One region of the Deinococcus grandis genome, then DNA from elsewhere that is predicted to be linked to it. Evidence: riboswitches for the same ligand, from Rfam matches in the RefSeq annotation. Region 1 holds a riboswitch; the other holds the start of a gene.
The links. Region 1 has a riboswitch for thiamine pyrophosphate ahead of DEIGR_RS11170 (thiamine ABC transporter substrate-binding protein). Riboswitches for the same ligand answer to the same signal wherever they lie in the genome.
Positions count from the first base shown of each region.

Region 2: another riboswitch for thiamine pyrophosphate. It lies ahead of thiC (phosphomethylpyrimidine synthase ThiC); the one in region 1 lies ahead of DEIGR_RS11170 (thiamine ABC transporter substrate-binding protein).

Region 1 covers NZ_BCMS01000001.1:2,284,765-2,291,678, reverse strand. The annotation lists gene DEIGR_RS11175 (ABC transporter permease) at 1-861, opposite strand, end outside; gene DEIGR_RS11170 (thiamine ABC transporter substrate-binding protein) at 1,234-2,256, opposite strand; TPP riboswitch at 2,320-2,417, opposite strand; gene DEIGR_RS11165 (NUDIX domain-containing protein) at 2,504-2,950, shown strand; gene DEIGR_RS11160 (NUDIX domain-containing protein) at 2,947-3,408, shown strand; gene DEIGR_RS19670 (winged helix-turn-helix domain-containing protein) at 3,487-3,984, shown strand; gene DEIGR_RS11155 (IS630 family transposase) at 3,966-4,547, shown strand; gene DEIGR_RS19665 (transposase) at 4,620-5,024, shown strand; gene DEIGR_RS11150 (transposase) at 5,000-5,509, shown strand; gene DEIGR_RS11145 (MarR family winged helix-turn-helix transcriptional regulator) at 5,847-6,296, shown strand; gene DEIGR_RS11140 (MDR family MFS transporter) at 6,293-6,914, shown strand, end outside.
Region 2 covers NZ_BCMS01000001.1:3,097,712-3,104,625, reverse strand. The annotation lists gene DEIGR_RS14880 (M42 family metallopeptidase) at 1-1,018, shown strand, start outside; gene DEIGR_RS14875 (c-type cytochrome) at 1,070-1,486, opposite strand; gene DEIGR_RS14870 (IclR family transcriptional regulator) at 1,587-2,312, shown strand; gene DEIGR_RS14865 (hypothetical protein) at 2,590-4,101, opposite strand; TPP riboswitch at 4,206-4,318, shown strand; gene thiC (phosphomethylpyrimidine synthase ThiC) at 4,522-6,363, shown strand; gene thiE (thiamine phosphate synthase) at 6,360-6,914, shown strand, end outside.

The DNA of each region.
Region 1 (6,914 bases):
CGCGAAACACACCAGCGCCACCACACCCCCCAGCCCCACCAGCGCCACCCGCGCCCCACCCCGAGCGCGCGGCAGGCCACCCAGCGGCACGCCCACCCCACCCCGCGACAGCGCCACGTACGCCCACGTCGCCAGCAGCGTGAACCCCAGCTGCCCCACGATCAGGGCACTCGCCTCCGACAGACGCAGTTGCAGCGCCGTCAGCGTGTAGATCTCCACCTCCAGCGTCGCGAACCGCTCCCCACCCAGCGCCAGCGGCAGGCCGAAACTCAACGCCGAGTACAGGAACACCAGCACCACCCCCGCCAGCACCCCCGGCAGCGCCAGCGGGAGCGCCACGCCCAGCGCCGCCCGCCACCAGGGCGCGCCCAGCGACCGCGCCGCGCCCACCACGTTCCCCGGCACCCGTGCGAACCCCGCGTAACTCAGGCGCACCAGCACCGGCACGTTGAAGAACAGATTCCCCAGCACCAGCAGCGTCGGCGTGTCACTCAGGTCCACTCCAGTCACACGCGTCACCCACCCCTGCGGCCCCAGCAGCGCACTCAGGCCCAACACCGCCACCAGCGTCGGCGTCACGAAGGGCAACAGCAGCAGGCGCAAGAACAGCGCCTTCCCCCACACCTCGAACCGCGACAGCAGGAACGCCAGCGGCACCCCGATCAGCCCCGCCACGCCCGCCGTCACGCCCGCCTGCGTCAGCGTCCACGCGAGGCGACCCTGGAAGTACGGATCCCGCCACACGTCCAGGGTCACGCCACCCTCGCGCAGCGTTCTGGCCAGCGGCAGGACGAGGCACAGGGCCACGAAGATCAGGCCGGGCAGGGCGAGGAGCCAGCCCTCCAGTTTCGTGCGGGTCATGGGTGGGCGCCTGCGGCGGGCTGCCCCACCCCCCAGCCCCCTACCCCAGCGGGGCAGGGGGAGCAGTCGCTGCGCTCGGCAAGAGATTCGACTGACGCGGCGGGCTTTCTTGCGGCGGTGACGTGTCCGGCCTCGACGCCATCCTCCGGCATCGCCGATGGCCCGCGCGCTTCGCGCACGACGGCTCGTGGGCCACGACGGTAGAGGGGCAGGGTGTCCTGGTGCATGTCGGCAGGTTCTACTGTTTCAGCTCAGGCGAGAGAAGGTGTGCAGGCTCCCCTCTGAGGGGAGCTGTCAGCGCAGCTGACTGAGGGGTCCTGCGCAGCAGCGGTGTTGCCGTTCCTACTTCCCACTTCCCACTCCCTACAACCCTCACCTCGCCCGGAGCACCTGCGTCACCCACGCGTCCACGAGGCGCTGGGGGTTGGCGGCGACCTCGGCCTTGATGGGGGTGGATTGGGGTTCCTGCGCGAAGGTGAACACGGGGTTCAGGGGGGTGCCTTTCACGGCGGGGTAGATCCACATGCGGGTGGGGATGTCGCTCTGGACGGGTGCGCTCAGCATGAAGTCTACGAATTTCCGGGCGAGGGCCGCCTGCTTGGTGCCTTTGAGGATGCCGACGCCTTCGAGCTGGGTGTAGGTGCTGCCGGGCAGGAAGAGGTTGGCGGTGGGGGCCTGCGCGGGGAGTTTGGTGGGGGTGAAGCCGTCGGCGTAGAAGACTTCGGCGGCGGGGCTGCTGGCGTAGGACAGCACGATGGGGTACCGGCCGCCGTTGCGGGTGAAGTCCTTGTAGTACGCGTCGCTCCAGCCGCGCGTGACTTTCATGCCCCCCTGCCGGGCGGCGCGCCACCACTGCCACGCGCCTGCCTCGCCGTAGTGGTTGACGGTGGCGAGCAGGAACGCGAGGCCGGGGCTGCTCGTGGCGGGACTCTGCACGACCGTGAGTTTCGCGTAGGCGGGGGTTTTCAGGTCGTCCAGGCTCTTGGGGAGCGCCACGCCGTTCTTCTCGAACCACGCGCGGTCGTAGTTCAGGGCCACGAAGCCGTAGTCGACGGTGTTCAGGAGGCCGTCGTCGCCCAGGCGGTACGCGGCGGGCACGCGGGACAGCGCGGGGCTCCTGTACGGCTGGAGGATGCCCGCCTGCCGGGCGCGGGGCAGCAGGCTGTTGTCGAGGCCGTACACCACGTCGGCGATGGGGGCGCGGCGGGTGAGGATCAGGCGGTTCAGGAGTTCCCCGGCGTCGCCGCCCTTGATGAAGCGCACCTTCGCGCGGTTCTGCGTTTCGAACGCGGCGATGAGTTTCTTGTCCACGTCGAACGAGTCGTGCGTGATGACGGTCAGCGTGGTCTGGGCACTGGCGGCGCCAGCGGCGGCGAGTGCGGTCAGCAGGATCATTGTGTTACGCATAAGAAAGTCCCCTCGCGTCACGAGGGGAAGCGGTGGGCCTGCGCCACGGGTGTGGGCGGCCGGTCACGCTCCCTCCGCCGGAATGACCCGGATCAGGTTCCTGGGGTAAGTCTCAGCCCGCCCTTCGGCAGGCACCCCCGGTGACGCGTCCGTGAGGATAGCGCAGGCTGCCGCACGGGAGGTGTCCTGCGTCACCGGTTGCGGTTGCGGCGCGCGACGCGTGCCACCCTGAACCATGCGGAATCTACTCGTGTGGGTGGTCATGCAGGATGAGGGGGGCCGCGTGCTGCTCGGGCGCCGCGACGGCTCTGCGTACGGACACGGCCTGTGGGGCCTGCCGGGCGGCGGCGTGGAGCGTGGTGAGGGCCTCCCCGAGGCAGCCGCGCGTGAGGTCTGGGAGGAGATGGGCCTGACCCTCGACCCGGCCGGGCTATCCCTGCTGGGCGTGCGCCGCTATGAGGTGGACGGCGCGCAGGGCACGGATTTCCTGTTCCGCGCGCCGGACTGGGCGGGTCAGCCGCAGCCGCTGCACAAGACCTCGGAAGTCGCGTGGTTCGCGCTCGGTGACCTGCCGCCCGACACCCTGCCGTGGGTCGCGCCGCTACTGGACGCCCACCTGCGGCGCGGGGCGCGCCTGACCGAGCAGCTGCACGACGTGCATTCGGCGCGGGTGATCGCGTGACGTTTCATCTGGTCGCGTGGCTGATCGTGCAGGACGACGCGGGACGGGTGCTGCTGGGCCGCCGCTCCGGGTCCTCCTACGCCGATGGCCTGTGGGGCCTGCCGGGCGGGCACGTGGAGGCGGGGGAGACGCTGGCGCAGGCGGCGGCCCGCGAGGTGCTGGAGGAGGTGGGCCTGCGCGTGAACCCGTCGGCCCTGACCTGCCTGGGAGCCTGCCGCTACGACCTGGACGGCATGGGGGGATTGGATGTGTTCTTCCTGACCCGCGAGTGGACGGGCGAGCCGACCCCGCTGGAGAAGACCTCGGACGTCGGGTGGTTCGACCCGCACGCCCTGCCGGGCGACGCCCTACCATGGCTGCCGGGCGTGCTGGACGCGCACCTGCGGGGCGGGGTGCGCCTCTCGGAGATGCTCGACGGCTGGGCGGCCCTGCGGGGAGTGCCGCTGGCCGATCGCTGACAGCGGGTTTCAGAGGTGTTGAGGGGTGTCCTCAAGGTCTCTGATACGGACTCCGATTAAAAGGTTTATGATTGTCAGATCAAACAGACACTCCTGACGGCTCCCCTGGCGCATGACGCCGACACTTTCTGGCACCTCTACACGACCAGCACCTGCGCCGTCGAGCGGCGCAGAGCCCAATTCATGGCCCTCCTCGCTGAAGGACGCCCCCTCCCAGAGATTCTCCAAGTGACCCGGTACAGCCGGGTCACCGCCTACGATCTGGTGAACCGCTACCGCGACCGGGGACTTGCCGGGCTGTGTGACGGGCGCCACACGAATCAGGGTGCACCCCGGCTATTGAGCGCTGAGCAACAACAGACCCTGGCGACCCGACTACACGCCGACTTCGAGCAGGACATCGTCTGGTCTGGGAAAGACGTTCAGAACTGGCTTCAGGAGCAGTACGGACTGTCCGTTCACCTCGGGCGCACCTATGAATTCCTTCGAGCGGCTGGCTTTACCCCCCAACGACCCCGCCCCCGGCACGTTGGGGGCGATGAGGCCGCGAAGGAAGCATTCAAATCAAAGTCCTGATCGAGACGCTCCGCCAGGCGGAGCGTCTCTCACCGCGCGTCTCCCTGTGGTGTATGGACGAACATCGGATCGGGCTCAAGCCAATCCGCCGTCCAGTCTGGGCACCAACTGGGCAGCCGTTGACCTGTCCGGTTCAGCCTGGGTACGAGTGGCTCTACGTGTACGCGTTTGCCAATCCGGAGAGCGGCAAGAGCCTGTTTTGGTTGATCCCAGTCGTCAACAAACAGGCGTATGTGGCCGTCATGGCTGCGTTTGCCCGCATGGTCGGCGCCAGCGCCGACCATCGTGTGCTGGTCGTTCAGGATGGGGCCGGTTTCCACGTGCCACCCGATGATGGGCATCCGGAGGGCATTCAGACCGTGACGCTCCCGCCGTATTCGCCGGAATTGCAGCCAGCAGAACGGCTCTGGGCGTTGACGGATGTACCAATCGCGAACCGGGCGTTCGACAGCATTGAAGAGGTGGAATTGGCACTCTCCGAACGCTGCGTGTGGTTGGAAGCTCAACCTGATCTCATCACTCAGCAGACCCTCTTTCACTGGTGGCCTTTGTTAGCGAATTAATCGGAATCCGTATGAGAGGCTGTCTGGAAAGAGGGTTGAGGGAGTGGTGTCGAAAACAGCGTACTGTTTTTTATGACTCGGCACCGACACTACCCCAGCGATACCAGTGACGCTGAATGGGCCATCCTCTGCCCACTGATTCCCGCGCCTCAACCAGGCGGACGTCCAGCACGCATCCATCGCCGGGATGTCGTTGATGCCATCTTCTACATCACACGTGGCGGCGTGTCCTGGCGCATGTTGCCTGCCGATTTTCCGCACTGGAAGACGGTGTACAGCTACTTCCGGCAGTGGAAGCTCGATGGCGTCTGGCTGCGCGTCAATGACGCGCTGCGCACCCAGACTCGAACGGCCATGGGCCGCAACGCCCGCCCAACGGCGGGCGTCGTGGATTCCCGAAGTGTGAGGACCTCCCAAAAAGGGGGGTCAGAGGGTACGACGGGGGCAAGAAGATCAACGGACGAAAGCATCACCTGATCGTGGATACGCAGGGGTTGTTGCTGGGTGTCACCGTCACGGCAGCGAACATCAGCGACCGCGAGGGTGGGAAGGTGTTGCTGCGACAGGTGCACCTGTCGCAGCCGCAGTGGTCACTCCATCTGTTCGTGGATGGAGGGTATGCCGGGCCGTGGGAGGCGTGGGTGAAGACCACTCTGGGGTTCAGCGTGGAAGTGGTACGGCGTGCGGATGCCAACACCCGAAGGTATTGGCTGCCTGTGGGACAGGAATTGACGGAGGAACAGATCAAGACGTTCAGGGGGTATCGGACGTTCAAGGTGCTGCGCAAGCGGTGGGTGGTGGAGCGGAGCTTCGCGTGGTTGTCGTTTGATCGTCGCTTGAACCGGGAGTATGACCTGCTGCCGAGTACAACGGCGGCGTTCATCGTTGTGTCGTTTGTTCGGCTTATGATTCGCAGACTCGCGGCGTTCGCTGGTGAACAGCCGTCACCAGCTCGAAAATGACTTTCCAGACAGCCTCTGATACGGGATTCAAGTGATGCCACGTCATTCGGAGTCGCCCGGTGGCCCCCTCACCCTTCCGTCGCTTCGCTCCACTGCTGCTCAGCTCTACGAGTCCCGCAGGGGAGAGGGTCAACGGAACGTGACCGCATTGAAAGCGAGTCACTTGCATCCCTTATGAGAATGAGCGGAGTGAGAACCCGTCAGCGCGGTCGCCCCCTGAAGTGTGACCTGTGGTGTTCCTGCTGGATGAACACTTGCTCACTGGCGAGAACTCCTTCCATTTGAAATACTTCCATCTGAAATGAATGGAAGTCCCACCCTCACCCCCACTCCAGTCATGGACGACCTGTACGGCCTCGTCCGGCTGATCCTGCGGCTGTCCCGGCGCGTGCATCACGTCCTCGACGACCCGCTGGAGACCGCACTGGGCCTGAACACCAAGGAACTGCTCGTGCTGGCCACCGTCATGGACGGCGCCGACACACCCAGCGCCGTGGCGCAGGCGCAGAACCTCCCCGCGCCCACCGTGACCCGCATGGTCACCAAACTCGTGCAGGCGGGCCTGGTGCGCCGCGTCACCGACCCCAGCGACCTGCGGGTGCAGCGCCTGGAACTCACGCCCGACGGGCAGGCCACCCGCGCCCGCACCCGCGCGGTCGCGCAGGACATCGTCCACGCGCACTTCGGCCACCTGCCCCCCGAACGCGTGCAGGCCGCGCTGACCGCGCTGGCCGCCCTGGACGCGGCCCTGCACGCCCCCTGCCCCACCCCTGGAGACCCCGCATGACCACCCCCGCACCCACCCCGGCCAGTCCGGCCCCGTCGCGCGAGCAGCTCCTCGCGTTCGTCGGCATCCTGACCGTGCTGTTCCTGTCCAGCCTCAACCTCACGGTCGTCGGCAGCGCCATGCCCCGCGTCATCAGCGATCTGGGCGGCTTCCACCTGTATGCCTGGGCGTTCACCGCGTACTCCCTGGCGACCACCATCACCATTCCCATCGTGGGCACCATCAGCGACCGTTACGGCCGCCGCCCGCTGATCCTGCTCGGCATCGCCGTGTTCACCCTCGGCAGTGTGCTGCTGGGCTTCGTGCAGAACATGGAGCAGCTGATCGTCCTGCGGGCCCTGCAGGGCATCGGCGGCGGCACCCTGATGGCCATGAGCTTCACCGCCATCGCCGACCTGTTCACGCCCATCGAGCGCGGCCGCTACCAGGGCTACACCGGCGCCGTGTGGGGCGTCAGCTCGGTCGTGGGGCCGCTCGTCGGCGGCTTCCTGACCGACCACCTGGGCTGGCGCAGCGTGTTCTTCGTGAACCTGCCCTTCGCGCTGCTCGCCGCGTACTTCATCTGGCGGTACTTCCGCCTGCCCGCCCCCGGCGCCCGGGGCCACTTCGACGCGCCCG
Region 2 (6,914 bases), 810 kb from region 1:
CCTCGACTACACGCTGGACGTGCTGGTGCGGCTGCTCGCCACGCCCAGCCCCACGGGGTTCACGGACGCGGCGGTCACGCTGCTGGAGCAGGAATTACAGGCGCTGGGCGTCGCGGCGCAGCGGACCCGCAAGGGCGCCCTGACCTGGGAGGTCGCCGGGACCGGCGAGGGGCACGTGACGTTCAGCGGGCACGTGGACACGCTGGGCGCGATGGTCAAGGGCGTGAAGGACAGCGGGCGGCTGCGGCTGTGGCCGCTGGGCGGGTACGACTGGGCGACCGTGGAGGGCGAGGACGTCCTCGTGCACACCCAGGCGGGCCGTACCCTGACCGGGACGGTCGTGAACGTCCGCCAGAGCACCCACGTGCACGGCGCGGCCCTGCGCGAACTGAAACGCGACGCGGCCGTCATGGAGGTCCGCCTGGACGAGGCGGTGTTCAGCGCCCGGGACGTGCGCGCGCTGGGCGTGCAGGAGGGGGACTTCGTGAGTTTCGACGCGCGCCCCCGCGTGACCGCGAGCGGGTACGTGAAGGCCCGCCACCTCGACAACAAGGCGGCGGTCGCGGTGTTCCTGGCCGTCACGCGTGAACTGCTCGCCGCGCCCGCGCCCGTCACGGCGGCCTTCCACGTCACCACCTACGAGGAGGTCGGGCACGGCGCCGCCACCGGCATTCCCGCCCATACCGACGCGCTGATCGCCGTGGACATGGCGGCCGTCGGGGAGGGGCAGACGAGCAGCGAACACTGCGTGTCGCTGTGCGTGGCGGACGGCGGGGGGCCGTACGACCACGCGCTCGGTAACCGCCTGCGCGCCGCCGCCCGCTCGGCGGGCCTGGACCTGCGGGTGGACATCTACCCCTACTACGCCTCGGACGGCACCGCCGCGTGGCGCGCGGGCGGGGACTACCCGGTCGCGCTGATCGGGCCGGGCGTGGACGCCAGCCACGCCTACGAGCGCACGCACACGGACGCGCTGCGCGCCACGGGCGAACTGATGCTCGCCTACTTGCGCCAGTAAGGCGCGTGCTGGGAGCGGGTCCGGGCGCAGTCGGCCCGGGCCCGCCGATCGTCAGGGCGTCGGCGGGACGTGGTCGAGCGTCTCGGCCCCCAACGCTCCCTCGGGCCGGGGCAGGTCGTTCTCGCGCAGCAGGTACGCGGTGACGTCCAGCACCTCCTGGGCGCTCAGGGTGCCCCGGCGGTCGTCCGGCATGGTGTCGCGGATCAGGTCGTGCAGCGCGCGGGGCGGCAGCGTGCGGTACAGCGCGCGGAAGTCTTCGCCACCCAGTCCGGGGGCGCTGACGCCCTCCAGACGGTCGCCGTGGCAGATTGCGCAGGCCAGGAAGTAGGTGGTCTCGCCACGCTGAAGCTGCGCGGCCTGCGCGGACGTGGGGACGGCAGGCGGCGTGGCGGGGGTGGGGGTCCCGGTCGCCACGGCACTCAGGGAGGCCAGGAGGGGCAGCAGGAGCAGGGCAGGGGCGCGGCGCACGCCGGGCACTCTAGCGGCGTGCGGGCCGGGGGTGGATGAACCGGGTACAGTGGGGGGGAAGGATGTATACAATCCGGGCTCGTCCCTGTAGGCTGGACGGGTGCTCTCTCTTCAGAAGGCGGCCAACATCCTGGGCGCATTCAGCGCCGAACAGCCCGAATGGGGCGTCCGTGCGCTCGCCGCGCACCTGGGAGTTCCCCGGGCCACCGCCCACGCCTACCTCGCCGGACTGACCGAGGCCGGATTCCTGCGCCGCACCCCCGCAGGCAAATACCGCCTCTCCTGGCACATCGCCGAGATGGGCGCCCAGCTCACCTCCTCGCTGCCGTGGTTCCAGGAAGCCCGCTCACTCATCACCCGCCTCGCGCTGGAAGTCCGCGCCGTGGCGTTCCTGTGCATCCTCGAAGGGGACGAGGTCGTCGCCGCCATCCGCGAACGCCACCCCGACGCCGACATCGACCTGCCGCTGGACATCTACCTGCCCGCCACCGCCACCGCCAGCGGCAAGATCCTCTACGCCCACGCCGACATGACCCCCCGCACCTTCGCCGCCTGCACGCCCAGCTCCATCACCAGCCTGGACGAGTGGCGCACCGAGGTCGCCAAGGTCAAACGCCTCGGGTACGCCTACTCCATCGAGGAATGGGTGCCCGGCCAGTGCACCCTGGGCGTGCCCTACCACGCGCTGCACACCGCGCACGGCGACACCGACACCGTCGTGGCCGCCATCGGCGTGCAGATGAGCGCCCAGCGCTACCTGCGCGAGGAACGCCACATCCGCGAACGCGTCGTGCAGATCGTCCGCGAGGCCGAAGCCCTCCCGTAACCCACCCCCGACCCAACGCGCCGCCCGGGAGTCAGTGCCGGGCGGCGCGCTGCGCTGTTCAAGGATGCCAGCCGCTTCACCGACCGACCCGGACCCGGTTCTCACCTGATCGCCCTGCCGCGCAGCTGTGCGGAGTCCGTCTCATACGGATTCCGTTTGTTTCGCTGACAATCCGGAACTTCACCGGATTGCCAGCTCCACGTCCGGAACCCGCTTTGCTCCTTCTCGCATCCGCTCGGGTTGAAAGATTTTGCAAACCTTTCAACCGGAGTCCGGATCACTCCTCGTACAGTTCGCCCGTGCGGGGCACCAGCGTCCAGTCCGTCACCCCCCAGCCCTGCGCGCCGCGCGCGAGGTTCACGATCATCGTGAAGCGCTCGCCGTTCACGTACTCGCTGTCCGTCCTCGCGTCCGTGAAGCCCACCGTGGTCGTCATGACCGCCTGCGCCCGCGTGGGCGTGTCCGTCAACAGCCGCACGGAGCTGAACGTGAAGTTCCCCAGCCGCTCCAGCTCGAACGCCTCCTGGCCCTTCCAGTCCGCCAACCACGGCTGCGCGCGGGTCACGGCCGCCTGCACGCGCCGCCGCACCTCGGCCTGCTGCTCGGGCGTGCGCCTCACGTCCCGGAACTGCGCCGCCACGTGCCCCGCCACGCCACTCAGGTCCCCCAGCAGGCGCGCCGTGACGCCCAGCGCGTCGTCCTTCAGTTCCGTCATCCCGCCCGCCGACAGGCGCACCGGCAGGTAGCGGACGCTGCCGCTGCGCGCGTCCCGCAGCAGCGCGTCATCGCGGCCCGACGCGCGGCGCACCGTCACCTGGGGCCACACCGGCACGACCGGCTCCCCGTACCCGTCACGGGTCACGGGCACCGACAGCAGCACGGGCCCGGCCACCACCTCCGACCCCTGCGCGCGGTACAGGCGCAGCGTCGCCGCGTCCGTGCCGATCACCTGCCCCAGGTACGCCCGCGTGCCCGGCGTGAGGAACGCCCCGCCGATCCCACCCCGCCGCGCCTCCGGGTTCACCCCGGCCCGCGTGGGCCAGTCCCACATCCCGACATCCGACACGTCCTGCTGGATGTCCGGCCCGTAGTTCGCCAGCCACGCCGCGAACGGCGCCTCCAGGCCGCGCGCCCACCCGTCCGCCGCATCCGCCCCGCGCGTCAGCACCCGCGTCGCGTACTCCACCAGCACCCCACCGCTGAACCGCTCGTCCTCCGGCGCCGTCAGCGCGTACGCCTCCATGAACCCCGCAAAGGCCCGCGTGTTCTCCACGAACCGCGCGCCGCCCGGCGTGGGCAGCAGCGAGTACACCACCGGCAGCGGCGCACTCTCCGCGAAACTCATGCCGTACCCGTACGCGAAGCGCCAGTCCGACCCGACCAGTTCCAGCGGCCCGCGCCCGTCGAGCTGCCGCGCCTCCAGCGTGTCGCTGTGCGCGCTGAACGCCGTCAGGAGCTTGCGGGGCGGCGAGGTCAGCGAGTACAGGTGATGCGTGAAGCAGCAGTGCGCGCCGCCCGAGAAGCCCGCCAGCAGCACCTCCGGCACGCCGTCCCCCGTCACGTCCCGGCACCAGTCCACACTGACCATCGTGTCCTCGACGGTCGCGTACGTCACGCCCGCCCGCGACAGGGTCACGCGGTCCGGCGGGTCCTCGAAGCCGTTTTCCACGGTCTTCACGGTGTACGCCCCACAGGTGCTCAGGGTCGTCTTGGTGGCCTGGGCCGCCTGCGCGCGGGCAGGGGCGAGGAGCAGGGCGGGCAGGGACAGGAGCAGCAGGGCGCGATTCATGGACACCTCCGGAGAAAGAGAACGCTACGCCCTCATCTTCACCCGTCTGGACGGGGAAGGCCAGCCCTGCTGTCGTGCGGGGTGCGGGCGGTGTACACTCGCCGCACAGTCACCAGGGGTGCCGACCGTCAAGAGCGTCGGCTGAGAGAACACCGTGTTCAACCCTAGGAACCTGATCTGGTTCATACCAGCGGAGGGAGCGTGACGGGTGCCGAAACAGTTGTCGTGTTTCGCCCCCCTCCGACGCGTGAGGGGGGCGTTTTTCTATTGGCAAGCCACTGACCTGACCCGACCTGACGGGCTGCCCCGCTGACGGCAGCCCCCACATCCGGACGCCCGCAGGGGTGCCCGGCGGCCCCGTCCTGTTCCCATTTCTCTGGAGTGCCCATGACCACCCTGACCCCACCCCCGACCGACCCCATGACCGAAGCCCTGACGATCCTCGACCCGGAGTTGACCGCGCCGTTCCCGAACAGCGAGAAGGTGTACCTGACCGGCACGCTGCATGCGGGCGTGCGGGTGCCTGCGCGGCGCATCCGGCAGTCGCCGACGCTGGAACGCGTGGGGGACCTGACCCGCACCGTGCCGAACCCGGCCCTGCTCGTGCCGGACACGAGCGGGCCGTACACGGACGCCCGCCTGAGCGTGGACCTGCGCGCCGGGCTGGGGCACGCGCGGCCCTGGCTGGCCGGGGACGCCCGGCTGGACCTGGCGCGGGAGCGTCACCACCCGGCGCTGGACGTCAGTGGACCGCTGCCGTTCCCGCGCGTGCCCCGGCCCCGCCGCGCCCGCCCCGGCGCGGGGATCACACAGCTGCAGGCGGCGCGCCGTGGCGAGATCACCCCGGAGATGGAATTCGTCGCCCTGCGCGAGGCGCTGCGGCAGGACCCGGACTTCGACCTGACGCACCAGCACCCCGGTCAGGCCTTCGGGGCCGCCATCCCGCGCGAGATCACGCCGGAATTCGTCCGGTCGGAGGTCGCGCGGGGCCGCGCGGTGATCCCCGCGAACATCAACCACCCGGAACTCGAACCCACCGTGATCGGGCGGAATTTCCGCGTGAAGATCAACGCGAACCTCGGCACCAGCATCGTGACCAGCTCCATCGAGGAGGAGGTCGGAAAGATGATCTGGGCGACCCGCTGGGGGGCGGACACGGTCATGGACCTCTCCACGGGTCGACACATCCACCCCACCCGCGAGTGGATCGTGCGGAACAGCGCCGTCCCGGTGGGCACCGTGCCGATCTATCAGGCGCTGGAGAAGGTGGGTGGCGTCGCCGAGGACCTGACCTGGGACGTGTACCGCGACACGCTGATCGAGCAGGCCGAGCAGGGCGTGGACTACATGACCGTCCACGCGGGCGCGCGGCTGGCGCACCTGCCGCTCACCGCGCGGCGGCGCACCGGGATCGTGTCGCGCGGCGGGAGCATCCTCGCCAAGTGGTGCCTCGCGCACCACAGGGAGAACTTCCTGCATACGCACTTCGCGGACATCTGCGAGATCCTCGCCGCGTACGACATCACCTTCAGTCTCGGGGACGGCCTGCGGCCCGGCAGCGTCGAGGACGCGAACGACGCCGCGCAGTTCGCGGAACTCGACACGCTGGGCGAACTCACGCGCGTCGCGTGGGACCACGGCGTGCAGACCATGATCGAGGGCCCCGGCCACGTCCCCATGCAGCTCATCCGCGAGAACATGACCCGGCAGCTCGACGTGTGCCAGGAGGCGCCGTTCTACACGCTGGGGCCACTCACGACCGACATCGCGCCCGGGTACGACCACATCACGTCCGCGATCGGCGCGGCGCAGATCGCGTGGTACGGCACCGCCATGCTCTGCTACGTCACGCCCAAGGAGCACCTGGGCCTCCCGGACCGGCAGGACGTGCGTGACGGCGTGATCGCGTACCGCATCGCCGCGCACGCCGCGGACCTCGCCAAGGGCCACCCCGGCGCGCAGGCCCGCGACAACGCCCTGAGTAAGGCGCGGTTCGAGTTCCGCTGGGAGGACCAGTTCAACCTGTCCCTGGACCCCCTGAAGGCCCGCGCGCTGCACGACGAGACGCTGCCCGCCGACGCGGCGAAGACCGCGCACTTCTGCTCCATGTGCGGCCCGCACTTCTGCTCCATGAAACTCAGCCACGACCTGCGCGCCCCCGACGTCCTGGCCGGACTGGAGGAGAAAGCCCGCGAATTCCGCGCGCTGGGCGGCGAGGTGTACGTGCCCCGCCAGGAACACGGGCCGGAGGGAGAGGCGTGAAGCTCGGGCGCCTGTACCTGGTGGCCACGCCCCGCGCCGGGCAGCCGGAACCCGAGTTCCTGGCGCGCCTTGACGCTGCGCTGGACGGCGGCGTGGACACGCTGCAACTGCGCTGCAAGGACTGGGAGGCCACCCCCTACATCGCGCTGGGCGAGCGGGTGGCGGCGCTGGCCCGCGCGCGCGGCGTACCCTTCTTCATCAACGACCGCGTGGACGTCGCCGTCGCGTGCGGCGCGGACGGCGTGCACCTGGGGCAGGGAGACCTGCCGCCCGCCTGGGCGCGGAAGCTCGCGCCGGGGCTGCTCCTGGGCCGCAGCACGCACGCCCCCGCGCAGGCGCACGCCGCGCTGGCCGACGCCCCCGCGTACATCGCCGCCGGGCCGGTCCACGCCACGCCCACCAAACCGGGCCGCGCGCCCGCCGGATTGGCCTACGTGCGCGCCGTGGCCGCGCTGAAGCCCCCGCTGCCCTGGTACGCCATCGGTGGGATCGACACCTCGAACGTCCACGAGGTGCTGGCGGCCGGGGCGACCCGCGTGGCGGTCGTCCGC